Regions from separate parts of the Desulfatitalea tepidiphila genome, predicted to be linked through region 2. Evidence: riboswitches for the same ligand, from Rfam matches in the RefSeq annotation. Region 2 holds a riboswitch; each other region holds the start of a gene.
What was found. A riboswitch is a leader RNA that binds a small molecule or an ion and turns the genes downstream of it on or off. The one in region 2 is predicted to bind cobalamin.
Positions count from the first base shown of each region.

Region 1: it holds a riboswitch for cobalamin, as region 2 does, so the genes downstream of both, DFT_RS24605 (TonB-dependent receptor) here and DFT_RS14170 (sirohydrochlorin cobaltochelatase) in region 2, are expected to answer to the same signal.
Region 3: it holds a riboswitch for cobalamin, as region 2 does, so the genes downstream of both, cobT (nicotinate-nucleotide--dimethylbenzimidazole phosphoribosyltransferase) here and DFT_RS14170 (sirohydrochlorin cobaltochelatase) in region 2, are expected to answer to the same signal.
Region 4: it holds a riboswitch for cobalamin, as region 2 does, so the genes downstream of both, trpD (anthranilate phosphoribosyltransferase) here and DFT_RS14170 (sirohydrochlorin cobaltochelatase) in region 2, are expected to answer to the same signal.

Region 1 covers NZ_BCAG01000007.1:160,391-163,769, reverse strand. Annotated here, with positions in the region: gene DFT_RS24615 (FecCD family ABC transporter permease) at 1-251, shown strand, start outside; gene DFT_RS24610 (ABC transporter ATP-binding protein) at 262-1,074, shown strand; cobalamin riboswitch at 1,125-1,327, shown strand; gene DFT_RS24605 (TonB-dependent receptor) at 1,486-3,379, shown strand, end outside.
Region 2 covers NZ_BCAG01000003.1:2,146,866-2,150,244, reverse strand. Annotated here, with positions in the region: gene DFT_RS14180 (substrate-binding domain-containing protein) at 410-1,213, shown strand; cobalamin riboswitch at 1,333-1,513, shown strand; gene DFT_RS14170 (sirohydrochlorin cobaltochelatase) at 1,773-2,606, shown strand; gene DFT_RS14165 (FecCD family ABC transporter permease) at 2,752-3,379, shown strand, end outside.
Region 3 covers NZ_BCAG01000003.1:72,905-76,283, forward strand. Annotated here, with positions in the region: gene DFT_RS04990 (hypothetical protein) at 1-282, opposite strand, end outside; gene DFT_RS04995 (hypothetical protein) at 292-654, opposite strand; gene DFT_RS05000 (DUF8082 domain-containing protein) at 664-1,311, opposite strand; cobalamin riboswitch at 1,644-1,845, shown strand; gene cobT (nicotinate-nucleotide--dimethylbenzimidazole phosphoribosyltransferase) at 1,987-3,069, shown strand; gene DFT_RS05010 (PAS domain-containing sensor histidine kinase) at 3,135-3,379, opposite strand, start outside.
Region 4 covers NZ_BCAG01000001.1:307,336-310,714, reverse strand. Annotated here, with positions in the region: gene DFT_RS01420 (alcohol dehydrogenase catalytic domain-containing protein) at 1-323, opposite strand, end outside; gene trpD (anthranilate phosphoribosyltransferase) at 531-1,649, opposite strand; cobalamin riboswitch at 1,849-2,063, opposite strand; gene lon (endopeptidase La) at 2,502-3,379, opposite strand, start outside.

The DNA of each region.
Region 1 (3,379 bases), on a different contig from region 2:
CCACCGTGAGCTACTGCGGCCTGGTGGGGTTCGTGGGGCTGGTGATGCCCCACATGCTCCGTTTGATCCTGGGCCCCGACCATCGGGTGCTGGTACCGGCCTGCATCCTCGGCGGGGCGGCTTTCATGGTGGTATGCGACGTGCTGGCCCGCACCCTCCCCTCCCAGGGCGAAATGCCCGTGGGCGTGGTGTCGGCCATGATCGGAGCGCCGCTCTTCATCTATCTGTTGCGTAAGTCCAATAACGGCTGAAAGTGGAACGATGGCTGACCCCCCCCAATCCATAGCCGTAGAAGTCCGGGCAGTGGGCCATGCCTTCGACGGGCAGGCGGTGCTCGCGGACCTGAGCTTTCAGGTGCCGACGGGCGGCTTTTTCATCATCATCGGCCCCAACGGATCGGGCAAGACCACCCTGCTCAAGCTGACGGCCGGGCTGCTGACCGTGCAGGCCGGTCAAATCGCGGTCCATTCTCGTGCGATAGGCGATTACACCGCCCGGGAGCTGGCCCGCCGCATGGCCTATGTGCCCCAGAGCGTGCCGGTCACCTTTGCCTTCACCGTGCTTCAGGTAGTGATGATGGGCCGCGCCCCGCATCTGGGCATGCTCGGCTTCGAAGGCGAACAGGATCTGACACAGGCCTGGGAAGCCATGCAACTGGCCGGCGTGGCCCACCTGGCCGACCGCCGCCTGGATCAACTCAGCGGCGGCGAGCGTCAAAGGGTCTTCATCGCCCGGGCCATCTGCCAGCAGCCCGAGATCATGCTGCTCGATGAACCCACGGCGGCTCTGGATCTGGCCCATCAGGTGCGTGTGATGGATCTCATGGCACGGCTCAAGACCGAAGAGGGCATGACCGTGGTCATGGTCTCCCACGACCTGAACCTCGCGGCCATGTATGCGGACCGACTCCTGTTGCTCGATCGGGGCCGCCTTGCCGGCATCGGCCCGCCTGCAGAGGTGCTGCGCTTCGATCTGCTCGAACGGGTCTATGGCTGTACCCTGCTCGTGGACAAAAGTCCCCTGGGGGACTATCCCTCCGTCCACCTTGTGCCGGGCAGGTATCTGAATCGATAGCGTCGACTTCTGCCGTCTTGACAATCGCCTCTCAAATACGTTAGGGCCATGTGCATATTGTATGTTCAGGTGCTCCTGCCGGAGCTGAAGAGGGAACCCCGTGAAAATCGGGGACGGGCCCGCCGCTGTGACCCCGCCCGATGCAGAACGCATCGGGGACCCCATGCGCCCTGTGTGCCACTGTTCGATATGGATGGGAAGGCCGCGTGTGGGGCGGGGAAGTCAGAAGACCTGCCTGGACAAATGTGGCCAGTTGCATGGCGAGGACCACCATTGGCCGAACGGATCGAGCGGATAAAAAGGGACATCCCGGATCGAGGGTTTCATCGGTCCGGGATTTTTTATGCCGGACCACCACGGGGCGATGCTTGGTAAGCTTTGCTTAAAGCGCCTGAAACGGAGGACGAGAAGATGCACGGTGTGATGAAAGTGGTTGCGGCGGCGTTGATATTGACCGGGGGTGCCTGGGGCTCGGTCCAGGCGGAACAGACCGAATCGCAGGAAACGAAAGTGGCGATGGAAGAGGTGGTGGTGACGGCCAGCCGGGAGGCGGAGCCGACAGCCAAAGTGCCGGCCCATGTGACGGTGATCGATGCGGAAACGATCGCACGTTCCAACGCCAAAAATGTGCCGGAGGTACTGTCGTCGGCCGGATTGCATGTCAGCGATATCGGGGGGAACCAGCGTGCCTACATCGTTGACCTGCGAGGTTTCGGTGAAGTGGCGCAACAGAATCTACTGGTCATGGTCGATGGCCGCCGGATCAATCAGGCCGATCTGAGCGGTACGGACTGGACCCTGATTCCATTGGATCGTATCGAACGCATAGAGGTGCTGCCGGGCTCGAGAGGAACGATCCTGTATGGCGACAATGCCACTGGAGGCGTGATCAACATCATTACCAAGACGGGCACCGGCCTCGAAGGTCGAGTCGCCGCGCAATACGGCAGCTATGAGACTTATAAAGGCTCGGCCGGCTTCAGCGGCGCCAAGGATATCTGGTCCTTCGATATGTCGGCCACCTATCTGGACTCGGATGGGTATCGGGACAACAGTCAAACCGAAGCCAAAGATGTTGGCGCCACCCTGCGGATCGACCCCAGCGAGTCGGTCAGTATTGACTTGAGCGGGGGTTACCACAAGGACGAAACCGGCCTTCCCGGCGCATTGCTGCAAACCGACATCGATGCCGGCGCCGAGCCGACCGACACGGTCCATCCCGATGATTTTGCCGACACCGAAGACTACTATGCCAAAAGCGGACTTGAGCTTTTTTTCCTCACCAACGACGCCTTTCGTTTGGATCTCTCCTATCGAAAGCGCTCGGTGGACCAGTATGCCTCTTTTTTCGGCGGCTATTTTAACGGTGACACCCGAATTGAAACCATTGCCGTTTCGCCGAGGTTTACATTTCAGGAGGATTTCGGCGAGGTTTCCAACCGGCTCATCATGGGAGGCGATTTTTCCTGGTTTGAAGAGGATATCGATAACTTTTCCTCTTTTACCGGGGCATCCAGTTATGAACTGAAACGGGAAAATATCGGCTATTTTGTTCAAGACGATCTCGACGTCACCCGTCACTTGACGCTTTCCGGCGGATACCGTTACGAGCGCGCCGATTACAGTTTCTCCTCCGGCTCCCAGGATGACAAAAAATTCGATGAAGAATCCTGGACCGTGGGCATCAACTACGCCTTCGGCATTGCCAAGGCCTATGCCAGTTATGGCACCAGCTTCCGGTATCCGGTGCTCGATGAAATTTTCAATTTCATCGATAATTCAGCGGCCACTGGTTTGAAGCCTCAGAAGTCCAACAATATCGAGGTGGGGGCCATGTTCGGCCTGATCGACGGCATGACCTTCGCCGTCAACATTTTCCGTTTGGAAACCGAGGATGAGATTTTTTACAATCCCGCCGGCGGCCCATTCGGTTTCGGCGCCAATGAAAACCTTGACGGCGATACCGTTCGCCAGGGGATCGAGGTGAGGTGGGACTACGCATACAAAGGATGGCTGGCCGGGGCCGCTTACACCCACATGAAGACCGAAATCGATGGCGGCGCATATGACAGCAGCGCAATTCCCAATGTACCGGAGAATCGGATTTCGGCCAATCTGGGCTATGCTTTCGACATGGGACTCTTTCTGGGTGTCGATGGCATTTATACGGGCAGCCGCTATCTGATCAGCGATTTCAACAATGCTTTTTCAAAGCAGGACGATTATACGGTGGTCAATGCCAAGATCAAATATGACTGGCGTTGGCTTGGATTTTTTGTCAATTTCAACAACATCTTCGATGAGG
Region 2 (3,379 bases):
TTTGTAATAATCAAGGATTGAACGGCCGCTTTCATATGTTGCAGCATCATATAGTATCGGACGATATCGGAACAAGTTTAGAGATTCTCCCGTTGGCGGCAATATCAGCGGCAAAACTGCGTCCACTTCTTTGCCTCTGCCGTTTATTCGGTTTACCGTCGTTGGCGATCCTATCACATGGAGGACGGCAAGTCCTTTCACTGTGTAAAGGTTTTTGACATGGTACTGCCAAATCACTCCTGACCTGATTTTCCCGAAGTCATTCTAAGACATAGAAAATACGATGGAAAAAATTGCTCAGCAAACGGGGCATGATGGCATGCCCTTTGCGCTGCCTGCCATCGTGTATTCCGGGACAATCGTAGGCTCAATGCCGATAACAACCCACACCATTCTTTAGGAGAACCGAATGAAAATTTTATCAAAATCCATCATGATTTCTGTCCTTGTCGTTGTACTTACAGCTCTCATTTCAGTACCCGGCGTCATGGCTGCGGAAAAGCTGCGTTACAGCAGTTCCGCCCAAGTCAATGATGTATTCAGGGGCGAAGGCGTCAGCCGTTTTATCAAAGAGACCGGTTACGAAGTGGACATGTTCGTTTGCTCTTCCTCATCGGCTTTGCATCGACTCTTCAACGGTGTTTGCGACATCGCCAGCAGCGCCGAACCCCTGGCGCCCAACCACGCCGAATTCGGTTACGTTGAGACGCCGTTTTGTAAGGTGCCCATGATTGTGATCACCAATTTGGAGACACCAGTCGACAATATCAGCGAAGATCAGTTGCGAGCCATTTTTTCAGGAGAAATCACCAACTGGAAGGAAGTTGGCGGTCCGGACCACGATATCATCGCCATCACACCGGGAAAAGATACCGCCGCATTCAAAAACTTCTCCATGCTGGCCCTCAAGCGCAGCGAAGTCAAATATGATTTTATGGCCTATCGTTCTACGATGGTCGTCACCTCGGTCGCACGAATCCCTTGGAGCATCTCCTTTGTCACCAAGGGTTCGGCCGACCGTGATGCGGCCATCAAGATATTGAAGGTTAACGGGAAATTCTTTAAGGACAAGGATTATCCATATATTCAGACTTTTTCATTCGTGACCCAGGGAGAACCCAGCGGTCCTGTAAAGGCCTTCATCGACTTTGCCAAGTCACCGGCAAGCCAGCAAAGAATGAAAGAAAGCGGCATCGTTCCGATTTCCTACTGATCCATACGAAGTGAAACTCGGGGCGAACTGAAACTGAGGATTGAATCCTTAATGGATGCTGTCGAGCCAGAATCGTTGTGTCTTCAACAAAGCGCTTGACTTGCCCGCGATAGATATTGTAGCAAACCTGTCATCGAAGCGGCCCTTGGCCTTAAAAGGGAAGACGGTGAGAATCCGTCGCGGACCCGCCGCCGTAACCGGGGACGAAAGCTGCATCATGCCACTGTCCGTAAGGATGGGAAGGCGCAGCCGGTAGGACAATCCGGAAGCCGGAAGACCTGCTTTGACCATCGTAGAACATCATCGATCGACTCGACCCCTCGTGGCAAGGGGGTGGAGGGCTCCATTCAGGGATAAAAAACGGTATCCCCGGGCCTGCTTGCAGGTCCGGGGATTTTTTTTGGAGCAGGATGTTGGCTTCAGCCGCATCGGGGATGGTGCCAAAGGCCTTATCAACATGGCCTGTTCATGCCAAAGGACAGGGCCGCCGCAAAGGAGTGACAACATGTATGGAAAGAACTTGACCCGATGGGTGTTCACCGTTTTGGCTCTCTGTATCATGATCGGCCCCCCGGCGCAGGCAGGCGCACACGGCGCCACGGCGCCCAAAAAAGTCGGGATTCTTCTGGTCGCCTTCGGCTCCAGCGAAGCTTCCGCCCAGGTTTCCTTCGATAACATTGACCGGGCAGTACGCCAGGCTTATCCCCAGGTGCCGGTGCGTTGGGCCTATACCTCTCACATCATTCGCGCGAAACTCGCCGATCAGGGCAAAGTTCTCGATTCTCCCGCCATGGCCCTCGCTCGCTTGCATGATGAGAAGTTCACCCATGTGGCGGTGCAGTCCCTGCACACCATTGCCGGCGAGGAATACCATGAACTGCGTCGGATCGTCGGGGGATTCCAAGCCATGGCGCTGTTTGAGAAGATCGTCATGGGCCATCCGCTCATGGCGACTCAGGCGGACATGGAAGCTGTCGTCGACACGATTCTGGCGAATTTGCCGCAAGCACGTCGGGCCGATGAAGGCGTGGTGTTCATGGGCCATGGCACCCATCATCCCGCCGATGCAGGTTATGCTGCCCTGATGTATCGGTTGCAACTCAAGGACCCGCAAATTTTCGTGGGAACGGTCGAGGGCTATCCGGACGTGGAACTGATCCTTGGGCAGTTGAAGCAAAGAAAGATCAACAAGGTGTATCTGATGCCCTTCATGTCCGTGGCCGGGGACCATGCCAAAAACGATATGGCGGGCAGCGAAGATGATTCCTGGGTCAGCATCTTTACCGGCGCCGGGATTCAATGCGTGCCCATTCTCAAGGGGACGGCGGAGTACGACGGCTTTGTGAAGATATGGGTCGCCCATGCGGGCGAGGCGTTGAAGGCGCTGCATTGATTCGCGGGTCGTAGAAATTGGAATACTGAAGTTTGAAAATAGCAAAGTTGAGGTACTCTGCCGATTTATGATGAAGGCGGCATCCAACGGCTATAGGGATCCATGCCTCCGGTTTCAACGATTACCGATATGGCCGCTGCTGTTGGTGCTGGCTCTGTTGCTGGCCATGGAGATCGTTCTGGCGACGGGGAGCGGATTCATTCAGGTCTCCTATCCAGATGTGGTGCGCATTCTGGCGGCACGCCTCTCCGGTGCCGAGGGGTTGATCTCCCGTCTCGATGAACTGGCGCCGGTGGTGGTTTTGGAGGTGCGGCTGCCCAGAATTCTGGCCGCAGCCGTCGTGGGATGCGGGCTCGCGGTTTCCGGTACGATCTTTCAAGGGATTCTGCTCAATCCATTGGCCGATCCCTATACCTTGGGGGTCTCATCGGGAGCCGCGTTCGGCGCGGCCATGGCCTTATGGTTGAACCTGGCGGTGATAGGCGCCTGGTCCGTGCCGTTGTTCGCCTTCGCCGGTGCCCTGGGAACGTTGCTCGTGGTGATCTGGCTGACCGCCAGCAGCGGCGACCTGTCGTCAGCGAGCCTGATCCTTTCGGGCATCATCGTCGCCGCCATTTTGTCGGCAGGAGTGAGTTTCATCAAATATTTGGCCGGCGAGGAGGTGAGCATCATCATCTTCTGGTTGATGGGCAGCTTCGCCTCCAAGACCTGGACCGAGGTGGGCATGGTGGCCGCAGTGGTCGGAGCGGGATTGGCCATCACCTTGTTTTTCG
Region 3 (3,379 bases), 2.1 Mb from region 2:
ATCACAAAGCCTGTCATATTGCGTATGGAATTTTTGCGGAGCAGTGTTGGGGATCGGTATGTAGAACGTATCGAACATCTGGGCCATGGTCAGTTTTCCACTGGTGACCAGGTATTCGAATTGTGTCTTGATTTCCGACTGGCACTCGATGGCCCATGCTTTTACCTTGGCTTCCATCTCTGCGTTGGCGTCCGCCGTCACGGGACCGACGCAGAGCATGATCAATAGTATCGTTAAAACAGATGGGTTGAAAATTTTCCTGAAATGGTTTGATGCGGACATGGCGATTCCTCAATGGAGTTGGCTGGCGGTGCTGCTTTTTTTGATGGTTTCAATGAAATCATCGATTTTAAGAACCAGGTCATCGGCCGATGCCTTGGCTTCTTTTATGACCGCCAGAAAATAGTTGCTAAAGCCAAACAAAAGGAGATCCTCTTGGCTTTGTCGGGAAAAAACCATGTGTTTGAACTCGGATAACCCGAGTGACGAACGAATGGTGTCGCAATTAAGCCCCGCAAAAGCAATGAAGGGAAACAGGTTGTCGGCATTGTCGCCGTGGAATGCGAGGCCCTTTCCATCGTATTTCACGAGGTAATAGCTTTTGACGCCATCGATATTTTTAATGTTCGTAAAATCTTGTACGGTGGCCATCACGATGCTCCCTTACCGGATGTTTAAATGGGGTGCGATGAGGTTTTTAAAGGTGGCAATTTTTTCCTGGTCATCGATTTCAGCGCACAGCATGTTAACCAGTCGCTCGATAGACGCCTGATTGATTCGATCGACGCTGCCGATCCATGCCTGACGTGTATCGTTGAAAACAATGGCGGCGATGGGGCCCATGACCTTGTTGAGCGCATTTTCCAATTGGGAGAGGAGCTTGGAAACGGGCTCTGAACGAAGCAACGCCCCATGGTTCTCCGTCGCGGCATTCTGGTTGATCGTGTCCACGCCGGCCTGATCGGGTGATAGGTCGCTTTGCCTCGGCCGACTATTCGCGGATTGTGAGATCGTCAGGTCGAGCAAGTTTTCATCAAGGGGGGATTGGTGGAGGATCACGATGTATTGATGATTGCCTGCCCGCCTTATTGACAGGTTTGAATCGGCGAATTGCAGGCGGATTTGAACGATATCGGAGAAGAGTTCTGCGCCCCAGGAATAAAACTTCTCCAGGGTCTTGTTCAAGGTGGAGAGATTGTCCTTGGTAAATTCGTTGCCTCCTTTTTGGGAGATTGTTCCGAGTTGGGGGTCGAAAAGTAAAACACATGAAACGCCGGGAAGTGTTTTTATCCTGTCCAGTATTGTTTCCATTGGCGGCCTCGCAAATGCTTTTCGTTTCGGTAAATGAACAGCCACACAATATCATTCAACCGCCGGCCCAAGAGGGTAGGGCGCGACCAACGGATATGGTTCTGGTGCTGGATCTGGAACAATAGATCTGGTGAACGTGGCACTGCGGCCGACAGGCCGGCAATAACACGCGAAGTGGACCATACAGGAGCTTGGCAATACCATCAATTTCGATTAAACTAACCGAAATGGCGTGAATAGTCAATTCTTGAAATAATTCTTGAGCCTTGCTCGTAAAATTGCGTGCGATTCGCGATTGACAGCTGTTCTTTCCACATGTTAGAGGCTCGTCGAGCAAGAAGTCGATATCCGGTGGCCCAACAGGGCCGGAAGAGGGAAGCCGGTGCGAATCCGGCACGGACCCGCCGCTGTGAGCGAGGACGAAACCCGCTGCAATACCACTGTATCGCCAATTGAGGAACGAAGCGGTGCGGGAAGGTGCGGGAAGTAGATTGATCCGCGAGTCAGAAGACCTGCCGAATATCTTTGAGTTCTTGGTGGAGACGGTAAATCCCCAGGCTGATAGTCATATTGGCTTGGGGTTTTTTTATGGCCCCGGCCGATACGCAGGGCGCTTGACGGGAAATTGCTTATCGCGCATGCGCTTCTGCGAAAATTTGGCGACAAGGAGGTTTTATGCTGGAACAGACCGTTCAAGCCATCGGGCCATTGGACCTGAACGCCATGGCAGCGGCCAAGGATCACCAGGCCCGCCTGGCTCTGCCCCCGGGCAGCCTGGGCCGGCTGCACCAGTTTGCTGTCAAGATGGCCGGGGTAACCGGGCGGCCAAGGCCCGCCGTTCGCGACCTGGGGGTCATCACCATGGCCGGTGACCACGGGGTGGCGGTTCGCGGGGTGAGCAAGTTCCCTCAGGAGGTGACACGCGAGATGGTGGTTAACTTCGCTCGCGGAGGTGCGGCCATCAATGTGTTGACCCGTCATGTGGGCGCCCGGTTGACTGTGGTCGATATGGGCGTGGCCGGACCGGCCCTGAACATAGATATGGACGAGAAGGGAAAGGTCCGATTCGTTTCCCGCAGGGTCGGTTCCGGAACGCGGGATATTTTTACAGGGCCGGCCATGACCCGGGATGAGGCCGTGCGATCCCTGGAAACGGGAATCCGGGTTTTCATTGAAGAAAAGGAGCGGGGTCTGGATGCCGTGGGCACCGGAGATATGGGGATCGCCAATACCACGCCGTCGTCGGCCATCGCGGCGGCGATGCTCGCCGTTTCGCCGAGGCAGGTGGTGAACCGGGGCACCGGCATCGACGACGCGGCCTTGGATCACAAAGTCCAAGTCGTGGCCCGGGCGCTGGCGGTCAATCGTCCCGATTCTTCCGATCCAATAGATATTTTGGCCAAGGTCGGTGGGTATGAGATCGGCGGCATCGCCGGGGTTATCCTGGCCGCCTGCGCGCATCGGGTGCCCGTGGTGGTCGATGGGTTCATTTCGACCGCGGCGGCCCTGCTGGCGTGCGGCTTTCATCCGGAAGTAAAACAGTATCTTTTCTCCGGGCACCAGTCGGCCGTGGAGGGTCACCGTTTGATGTTGGAAGAGATGGGACTCGAACCCATGATCGATTTGGGTATGCGATTGGGGGAAGGGACCGGCGCTGCATTCGGTCTCTCGATTCTGGCGGCGGCATCACGGATCGCCACCGAGATGCACACTTTCGAAGAGGCGCAAGTGTCCGGTCCGGGAAATGATGGTGGTTAAGAAAAAATGGAGCTTCGCGATTGGACGTGTGGAGCAAACCGATGGCGTGTCGGCCGGCTGCTCGATCAGATGATCGGTGCCGGCCGTTCGCCATCGAGAACTTGCCGCACGGCACGGCCCAGATCGCCGCGGACCAGGGGCTTGCGAATCAGGGCCCGAATGCCCAAACGATCGATCATCTCCTGGGTCACCTTTTCGCTGTAGCCGGTGCAGATGATGACGGGGATATCCGGACGCAGGGCCAATATCCGTTCAGCCAGTGCGTCCCCGGTCATGCCGGGCATGGTCATGTCCGTAATCACCAGATCGT
Region 4 (3,379 bases), on a different contig from region 2:
CGGCTGAAACCGCCGTCGAAGTGAAAGCCCATGATTTGCATACCGTCGCAAAGATTCTCGCGACCCCCAAGACAATGCCGGCATCGTCCGCAAGCGTGGCCCGGCCACACCGTGAACAGGCGGCCGTTGTCGTCCCGGGCCGCGACCTCGTGCCCCGGCACCCGGGGCAACACCAAGTCCCTATGCCCGGTGCGCCACATCTTGGCATCGGTGCGGCAAATGCCGCAGTATTCGACGGTCAGCCGCGTCATGCCATCCTGGGCCGCCGGCCTTCCCGATGCCCGTGTCTCCAGGAGGCCGGGAGCGGTCAATACCAGTTTCATGCCGTTTCTCCTTTCCTGCCCCTTCGGCGAACCTGCCTTCACCTTTCCTGTGTTCAGCTGACCCGGTTTGACGGAGTATTAAAAAGCCGATATCGGACGGCGCCGTAAAACGCTCGAGATCAAGGCGCGCGAAATTCAGTGTCCTGAGGCGTACTTGTCGTACGCCGCAAGGACCACGGGATGAGCGCAACGCAGATATTGGGCGTTTTACGGCGCCGTCAGGCTTCGCAGCCGTTCCAATCCCCGCTTTGGATCCCTGTTCTGACACGCCACCCAGGCTTCCAGGGTCCGGTAGGCGTCTCCGCGGTCCATGGCCGCGAGGGCCCTTTCCATCCCCGCGGCGACGGTGGCAGCCTTGCCCGCCACCTTGAGGATCAGGGCCGTGTTGAGCAGCACGGCCTGCCTTCGGCCCGCGAGACCGTTCTTCTTCCCGCGAATCAGGGCCACGAATCGCCGGGCTTCGGTGGGCAGATCGGCCGCGGGCACCAGATCGGCCGGGTCGATGGCATCCAGGCCCAGGGCGGATGGCGACAATGCATACTCATGGATGCACCCCGCTTCATCGAGTTCGGCGCACCAGGTGATGCCGCATACCGAGGCCTCGTCGATACAGCGCCCGGTGTCGGCGATCTCTCCGCAGCACACCAGCGCCCTTCGGTAGCCGATCGCCCGCATGGCCGATGCCACCGGTATCATCACGTCGCGGGCATATACGCCGCGCACGGCATGACGCGGCCGGGCCGGGTTGGCCAAGGATGCGGCGATGTTCAGCGGGGAACCGAAATGGATCTGGGAAAGGATGCGTCCCAGGGCCTGGGCATGGATCCGGGCGCTCATGCCGTTGAACAAGCCGATGTTGGCCTGGGCGATGCTGCGGGCCACGAGGTCGGCCTCGCATTCGACATCCACACCCATGGCCTCGGCCAGGTCGACCGTGCCGCACACCGAAGTGATGGCCCGAGACCCGTGGCGCGCCATGGGCACACCGGCGGCGGCGGCAACGATGGCCGCAGCTGTGCTGATGTTGAAGGTTTTGAAGGCGTCCATGCCGGTGCCGCAGTTCTCCATCAGGGGGGTGTCAGCATCACTCACCGTCCCGCAACGCACCTTGGTGGTATCCAGCTCGTAGATCGCCTCCCAGGCGCCGGCCACCTCCTGGGCGGTCTCTCCCTTGGCGCGCAAGGCGGCCAGAAAGGCGCCCTGTTGCATGGGCGTAGTGTCGTTTTTCATAAGGCGGGTAAAGGCGTCCCGGGATTCTTCACGGGTCATGTCCCCTTTCTGGATAAGCCGGGTGATGAGCTGTCCAAAGGCTTTGTCCTGTTGCATCGACCGCTTGCTCCTGCATGAATGAACCGAGGAAAAGGGCCGAACGATCCGGAAGAAAAATCGACGACAGAGGGACCTGACGAAAAGGTGGGCGTAAAAAACCCGCAGGCACCTGCGTATCGCTTCCCTTGGCGCGTTCGGCCGGGCCAAAACGATACGGACAGCTTCCAGCGGGTATCCGTCAGGGTGGGCAGTGGGTTGCCCCGGCAATCGACAGGCAGGCTTTCTGGCTCACGGGCGGTGTCTCTTGCGCCTACCGGCCGCGCCTTCCCATCGACACGGTGTCGACAGTGGCATGCTGCGGCTTTCGTTCCCGATCACAGCAACGGCTGGTATGCGATGGACTCTCACCATCTTTCCTTTTAACGGGCGTCCCTTTGTGGGGCGTCCCGCACCTGTCAGCCGGACCCCTCCTAACCTGAAACGGGGGCCGTGTCAACCGGTCGGCGGTAATTGCAGCAGTTCTATCCGAATGCCATTCATTAAATCCGGCCCGGGTGGGACAGGTGGCCGATGCCACACGCCAAGCGGTCAAGAGCCAGTAACATGCACGGCGGGCGGCCCGGAAACTCGCTGCGCTCAAACAGTCTGGGCCGCTTGTCCGCCGTCTGCATTTAACTGGCCCTAAGACCGCTGGCTCACGTGGCCCTGGCCACCTGCCCCACCCGGGCCTGCCACAACCGTTGCCATGCGATAATTTTTATTAAACGACTTCTATGCTGCAGGCCCTTCAGGGTGAATCACACTCAGTTAGAATCGCTGCGGCAATTGCAGTTTCAATGGAAGGGAAATCGATGGAATCGACCGGGTTCGTCTACGGCTGAAAACCGCGGACGAACCCGGTCAGTTGCGCTAATTGATGGGGGCGTGTTTGTCCGGAGGATTATCCACGCCGCTCAAGTCGAAATGGGCGTCCTGATTGGCAAACAGGCTTTCTCCCTCGCCCAGCACCAGCGCGTGGGGCAATACTTCGTCCATGTGCTCGACAGTGACGATTTCCAGCTGTTTGGCGATGGTGTCCGGAATATCTTTGAGATCTTTCTCGTTCTCCTTGGGGATGATGATCTTTTTGATCCCCCCCCGGTGGGCCGCGATGATCTTCTCCTTGAGCCCGCCGATGGGCAGCACGCGACCGCGCAGGGTGATCTCGCCGGTCATGGCCACTTCGCGGCGGGTGGGCCGACGGGTCAGGGCGGAAATCACCGAGGTGCACATGGCGATGCCGGCCGACGGGCCATCCTTGGGAATGGCGCCTTCGGGGATATGAATATGCAGATCGTACTTGCGATAGAATTTGTTGTCGATGTTGAGCAGATCGGCACGGGAACGCACGAAGCTAATGGCGGCCTGGGCCGACTCTTTCATCACATCGCCCAGCTTGCCGGTGACCATGACCTGGCCGCGGCCCGGCATGACCAGCGTTTCGACGAAGAGCAGTTCGCCGCCCACCTGGGTCCAGGCCATGCCGGTGGCCATGCCGACCTGGTCCTCTTCTTCGATCTCTGTCTTTTTGAATTTCGGTGGCCCGAGGTACTTGAGCACGGCCGCTGCATTGACGCGTATGGGCTTATCGGTCTGGGTCTTGACCACGTGGCGGGCCACCTTGCGGCAGATGGAGGCGATTTCACGCTCCAGGTTGCGCACACCGGCCTCGCGGGTATAGCGATTGATGATCGTGTAGATCGCGTCTTCCGAAAAGGTAACCTGCTCGGCTGTCAAGCCATTGAGCT